3 regions of the Paraglaciecola sp. L1A13 genome follow, and region 3 is predicted to be linked to each of the others. Evidence: predicted binding sites of a transcription regulator. Region 3 holds the regulator's gene; each other region holds the start of a gene.
The links. Region 3 encodes LexA, which represses DNA repair genes until DNA is damaged. Its sites were predicted from a motif close to TACTGTATNNNNATACAGTA; they were not measured.

Region 1: a site for LexA is predicted at 1,411-1,430, ahead of GQR89_RS09530 (LexA family transcriptional regulator). Genes of this name have one in related genera too.
Region 2: a site for LexA is predicted at 985-1,004, ahead of cphA (cyanophycin synthetase). Genes of this name have one in related genera too.

What each region holds. Positions count from the first base shown of each region.
Region 1 covers NZ_CP047024.1:2,295,364-2,297,573, forward strand. The annotation lists gene GQR89_RS09525 (Y-family DNA polymerase) at 1-1,003, opposite strand, end outside; gene GQR89_RS09530 (LexA family transcriptional regulator) at 1,005-1,409, opposite strand; gene GQR89_RS09535 (hypothetical protein) at 2,022-2,210, shown strand, end outside.
Region 2 covers NZ_CP047024.1:3,263,974-3,266,183, forward strand. The annotation lists gene cphA (cyanophycin synthetase) at 1-889, opposite strand, end outside; gene GQR89_RS13640 (cyanophycinase) at 1,059-1,877, opposite strand; gene iadA (beta-aspartyl-peptidase) at 1,880-2,210, opposite strand, start outside.
Region 3 covers NZ_CP047024.1:4,891,068-4,893,277, reverse strand. The annotation lists gene plsB (glycerol-3-phosphate 1-O-acyltransferase PlsB) at 1-876, opposite strand, end outside; gene lexA (transcriptional repressor LexA) at 1,069-1,692, shown strand; gene coxB (cytochrome c oxidase subunit II) at 2,099-2,210, shown strand, end outside.

The DNA of each region.
Region 1 (2,210 bases), 2.4 Mb from region 3:
ACAGCTGTGACATGGCAGCTTCGACGACTTTGATAATATTGCGGGTATCACTGGTGGGCGCAATAAAGTGATGAAAATATGAGCGCCTGAAATACCCTTCATCGTCATGGGGGGAGCTGGTCGCAAACAACGTCATGCTACCCGCCAAGCTTTTTTGTTTACGCAACTTTATTGCGACGGTTTCACCATGGCTTGCTAACGCGCTGCGTAACTGTTGATAGTCAGTGATGCGTTGTCCGAAACTGCGCGTGCTGTATATTTCTTTTTTGGCGGCGCGCACCGTATCCCAGCTGTGGCGAACTTCACCGTTTAGCTCACGCACTGTGTTTTCAACGACAATCGAAAACTCTTTTCTGATTTGGGATGGGTCTCGATTGGCTAGCTCCCACGCGGTATGAATACCTAATGCATTTAAGCGTAAGCCTAAGCGCTTGCCGATGCCCCATACATCGGTAACGTGCATTTGAGAGAGTACAGCTTTACGCATATCTTCCTTATCGATTACCGCTACGCCTTTGAAGCCCTCAATATTCTTTGCCGCATGGTTCGCTACTTTCGCTAGAGTAGGCGTAGGGCCCACGCCTACGCATATGGGTAACCTGACTTCTCGCCATACCGTTTGCCTGATCTTTTTCGCTAGGGTTTCCCAGCCAACTGAGGGGGACGAGGCATGTTTACCATAATACAAAAAACATTCATCAATAGAGTAAACGTTGATGTCAGGGGCAAAGCGCGCGCAGGTGTCCATCATGCGCTGACTTAAATCCGCGTACAGCTCATAGTTACTGGAGCGAATAACAGCACCGACGGCCTCAAGTTCTTTTTTGACCTGAAAGTAGGGCACGAACTTCTTTCCCACACCCATGCGCTTGGCAATGCCACAAGCGGCGCAGATACAGCCGTCATTGTTGGTCAGTACCACTACCGGTTTATTGCGAATGCTTGGGTCAAAGACCTTCTCGCAGGCCGCATACATACTATTTACATCACACAGGGCATACATATTACAGCTGTTTCTTGAATGGTCGGTGTAATCGGATAGAGCGCGTGACAACGCCCTCTATTTGAAACTCATCTTCTTCGCTCAGAAAATAAGGTGGGAAGTGTTTGCTAGAAGATCTTAGGCAACCTTGTACCTTGTCGATTTTCTTACAGACAAAAACGCCGTTTAGATTAGCCACAACCACGTCATGATCTTTAATCTCTTGGGCACGATCAACAATCAATAAGTCTCCACAGAAGATACCATCGCCCATCATCGACTTTCCTTGTGCAATACCAATATAGGTAGCAGACGGATGATCAATAAGCAGCTGGTCTAAATCTAGACTTAACTGGGTGTACTCTGTGGCAGGTGATTCAAAACCGACAATACCTGCAGAGGCCTTAATAGGGATAAATTTCAACATATACTGTAATTATATACAGTATTGGTGTTTTTTAAATCAACTTTATGATTATTTTTTCGGATTTGGTTATAGGGTTACAGCAACATCGTAATTTTGTATCTCGTAGCTAAACCGTGGCGTTATTCTGAATTTAATATTGCCCATGGCATAAATAAAACTGACGCGAGTCACTAAGGGATGGCAGCATTAATTATCTGGAAGAAACGTGCCATTTAGGTATTCCCATTAATCTATACGAACATGTTAAACGGATAGCAGACCAAGACATATATGTTAGTGTTTCGAATTAGGAAGAGAAAGCATTGGACAGAACCTTTGGCAGGAATGAGCTAAACCCCCAAAATAACTAGGTTATCTTTTGGTCTTCAGATCCCATGCGATGTCTAGTCTTCAGTAGCCAAAATAGTAACCATCAGACTTGTTATTTATTGAGTATTTATCTTGGGTGGGATACATCGAGGATGAAGATTAACAAACCACATTTGTTAAATTTGGTAAAATCCACAGCGAAAATGTTTATAATTGCAAGCCAGATAAGCCTGCCCAGAGGCCCTAGCTCATTTTCTGATCAATCGGCAATGCGAAGTTGTTAAAGTTGAAAAGGGTAATTAAGTGATATCAAAAAAAACACGTGAACTGTTTGCTTCATTAATGGAAGCAAGCAGCAATAACAGCATGGCTGTTGTTGATTTTGACCCTGAAACCGAGTTTTACACGGGATCGTTTAACGAAACATTGCTCAACAAGTTCGTAAACGAAGGTGTTTTTGAACTTGTGAAAAGTGGTGAGGGTGCTACGAGT
Region 2 (2,210 bases), 1.6 Mb from region 3:
GCGCTTCTTCAAATGCAATGCCTACTTGCTCATCACTGAGCAGATTAATCGTTACGCCACGGCCATGATTCGCGTTAAGCGGTTTCACAACGACAGGGTACCCAATTTTGCGTGCAGCGCGAATAGCTTGAGGAATACCATAGACCATGGTTTGCTGGGGTACGGGCAGCCCTAAATCATTCAACAGATTGTGGGTGTCTTCCTTATCGCAAGATATTTCAACGGCAATATGTTTCGTTTCACTGGTAATAGTGGCTTGAATACGTTTTTGAAACTTGCCATGACCAAACTGTACCAAAGAGTAATTATTGAGCCGTAACCACGGAATATCACGCGCTTCAGCGGCGCTGACCAATGAACCGGTACTGGGGCCAAACTCTTTTCGTTGAGCCATGCGAATAAAGTCGTGTAGCTCATCTGAAAAATCAAAATCGTCGCTGACTTTTGTCACAAGTGTTTCTTGCACTTCCCGTGGCATTAAATGTGTTAGTAAGCGCAAGCCCAATTGACCTGCTTCAAGCCCCACATCACGTTGCTTGTATTGATAAACCACGTCGTAACAGCCGTGTTTTCCTGCGCTACGGGTTTTACCGTATGTAACGTCTGAACCAGCTAGGTGTTGTAATTCTAATGCAACGTGCTCCCAGATATGACCAATCCAAGTGCCTTCGTCTTCTTTGAGTCGACGTAAAAACCCCCCTTCTTCGCGATAGGAACATCCGTGACTTTGCAAAGTAGGCAGAGCAGAAACTAAACCATTTATGAAATTATCCCCCAGCTTTACTGAAGGCCAGTTTTCTAATTCACCAATATCGATCTGATGTCGGATAACAGGAAAATTTGCGTACACATTGGGGCCAACATACACATTTGTGCTAATTATCTTCATAGCGTTCTTCCCTTTAGTTTAATTTGTTGTAGGACATCGAGCAGACAATTTAGCGTGAAGATGTTTACTGATTTTCTCACCGAGTTGTATGTACCTAAGGTATAAAAAAACAGTAGCCTAAGCTACTGTTTTCTATAAGGGCACAGCATAAATAAATCTAGTGCAGATGTTATTTAATATAGGCCTGTTTGTTCGTTATATCGTAACGACTGCCTGGTGCCAGTATATGCATTTTCAAGTTCAATAACGTCAGCGCTTCGTCGCCACCAGCATCAGCCATTGAGGAATGCTCAATGTCCGATGGGTCTATTATTGTAATCGCACCACTACCGACCACGGTCAATACATTATCACCATCAATAAAGGCTGCAGTATCTTCGTCTAGTCCCATTCCGATTAGAAATGGATTATAAGACACAGCGCTGAGCAACCTTGACAGACGATTGCGCTGGTTAAAATGTTGATCAATCACAACCGTATTGATTAGCCCCATTCCTGGAGCAAGGCTTACACCGTCCGCTGTAGGCACAATACCAGTATTCCCACCCGTTATCATATGCTGAGACACAATAGCGGCTCCTGCTGACGTACCTGCATAATGCACGCCTTTGGCATTGAGCTGGCGTATAGCGGTGACGATGGGCGTCCCCCCCAAAATAGTGGATAATCTTAGCTGATTACCGCCAGTAATAAATATCGCGGTACTTTTTTCAAGCTGATCCACATATTCCTGTTTCTGCGCATCAGCACGTTCCGTGATGGGTAAAGAGTACGTACTACCGGCGCCCAGTTCCTGAAATATTTTTTCGTAACGATCACCAGTATCATCAAGCTGAGATGCTGTTGGGATAACACAAATAACGGCATCTTTGCCACCAGCCAGATCTACAAAGCGTTGTAATATCATTGGCTTGTCTATTTTTTCTTCAGCACCACCAATAGGGATAATATAACCTCGTTGGGTACCATTTACGTCGGGAGACGGCATATTCATTCCTCAAACGACCCCTTTTTAATTATTTGCGTATCAAATACATGCCATTGGCCTTGTGCCATTACATGTTTGATACGCATTTTAGGGTCTAGTATTAACAAATCAGCGTCACACCCTAGGGTTAATCGGCCTTTCTTTTTAAAATTCATCAAGTCTGCAACATTACTGGTAAAAAATGGCAAACAGGCTTCCATTGTGACACCTTCATCTAACAATTGATAAAACACATCCGTCATTGATGAAGAACTAGCAAAATCCATCTTGGTCATATGACCATGTTGATCAAAGCAGGGTAAACAGCCTCCGCCATCAGAGCTAATGGTCAAT
Region 3 (2,210 bases):
CTTGTCGGCATGTTTTACTTCTATACCGTTATAAACTTTATTCCAGATTTTAGTTAGCAAGCGGTCGCCGATCCTAACGATGCCTTCACGATAATCAGCAGCAATTTCGTCAACGTATTTTTTGGCTTTAGCTTGAATTTGGTGTTTGGATTGTTTTTTACCGCGAGCTTCGTCATTCACCGCTTGACGCACAGAGTCGGCACCTAAAACTGCGTTATAAAGTGCTTGGCGCTCTAATAAGGTTGGACCAATCAGGTTTTGACGGCGGCGATGAAAATGTGTTCCGGCTAATCGAATCAGCTTATGGGCTATTTCTTCGTCACTGCCTTTTAAATCCGCCATGGTGCGTGAAGATACAGCTTTGCTATAGCACACAAAATTATCACGGCCTAAAAATAAAACGATAAAGAATTTACGCAGCCAATTGGGAGAGACTTGGTGGGCAATAATATCTGACCAACCTGATAGTTTGCGGCCCGGCGCCCTACCCCAAAATATTGAAACGGGTACTATTTGCAAATCTAATTCGGGGTGTTCTCTGTGAATTTGAAATAGTCGAGTGACATCATCGGCGATTTTGGTAATTTTAACTTTACGGGTCAAGATCGAGCGAGGTTGTTGTAAATACAAACAGGCGGGTAATTCTTGGCCACCAATACTCACCGTATCAGTTGGTTTGGGCAAACCCAAGTAATTGGTCGACATCTTTAAAGCAAATTGGTCGGTGACCGAGTGCGTGCGTAATAAATAGATAATAGGTTTAGCTGTATCGATCCCAAGTTCAGTCTGTATATCTGTGGGGATGCTGTTGACCTTAACGAGCCATTTAAGCGGAACAGATATAATTGTTAGCAGCAGTGTATGCAGCCATGCCATAGAGTGGTACCTAAATAGTGAAAGACCTCAATAGGATACCACGTTATTCAGCTTTTCCACCCCGTAGGATCAGTTTACAGGTCAGAGGTCTTGTATAAATTCCCCCTCAAACGACTGTGAACAATAAATATTTGAGATTTAGCAACGACTGTATATACTCACAGTTAAACTGTATGAAACAACAGGCTGTGTATGCGTCCACTAACTCTTAGGCAAGAAGAAGTCTTGCAATTGATTAAAACCACTATGATCGATACCGGAATGCCGCCTACACGTGCGGAAATTGCGAGGCATCTTGGTTTTAAATCTGCTAATGCCGCTGAAGAACATTTAAAAGCTTTAGCACGAAAAGGCGCCATTCAAATATTACCGGGTACCTCCAGAGGTATTAGACTTACTGAGCCATTAGAAGATCAATTAGAAAATCAAGGTTTGCCTCTCATTGGGCGAGTAGCTGCTGGCGAACCGATTTTGGCTCAAGAGCATGTTGAAATGCACTATAAAGTCGATCCGAATTTATTCAAGCCTAGTGCTGATTTTTTACTACGTGTTAGTGGAATGAGCATGAAAGACATTGGTATTTTGGATGGTGATTTACTCGCTGTACATAAAACTACTGACGTTCACAACGGTCAAGTAGTTGTGGCACGTGTTGATGAAGATGTCACGGTGAAGCGCATTGAACGCAAAGGTCGCCAAGTAATCTTACATGCTGAGAACGAAGAATTTCAGCCCATTAAAGTCGACTTAGCAACCCAACCTTTCAATATTGAAGGTATCGCTGTGGGCGTGATACGTAATTCAGATTGGATGTAAGCAGGTAAACAGTTTGTACTGATTTACTCTGATAAATATGTATTACGTTTGGGGTTTCGCAATGAAGCCCCAATGCATTTTTGAATGAACATTTCCCCCCCTATTTATACTCTATAACAAGCCTCATCTAGATTATTATTGCAATTTTTTTTGTTACTGAGATGTAAACGTAACATACTGATTGATTGATTAAATTTTACCCAATTGAATATAAAATAAACAAAATAGCTGGACTCTTCCCCCTGTTTTGGGTAATGCTTGTTGCATCCTTAACAAGTTGGTAACATTTATTAACTTGTATTGAATCTTATAATAATAAATGAAGACGTAAATTTTGCTGGCTATCGCCACTATTTCAAACGTTTGACAAGCAGGGGGTCGAGTGAAGAAAATTTCGTTGAGTGTGATGGCAATGCTAAGCGCGTTTCAAAGCGGTACTGTTTTCGCAGAGTCCGTATCTGACTTAGATCAATATCAACTAAATATGCGCAAAGGTGTCACGGACATCAGTGCGGATG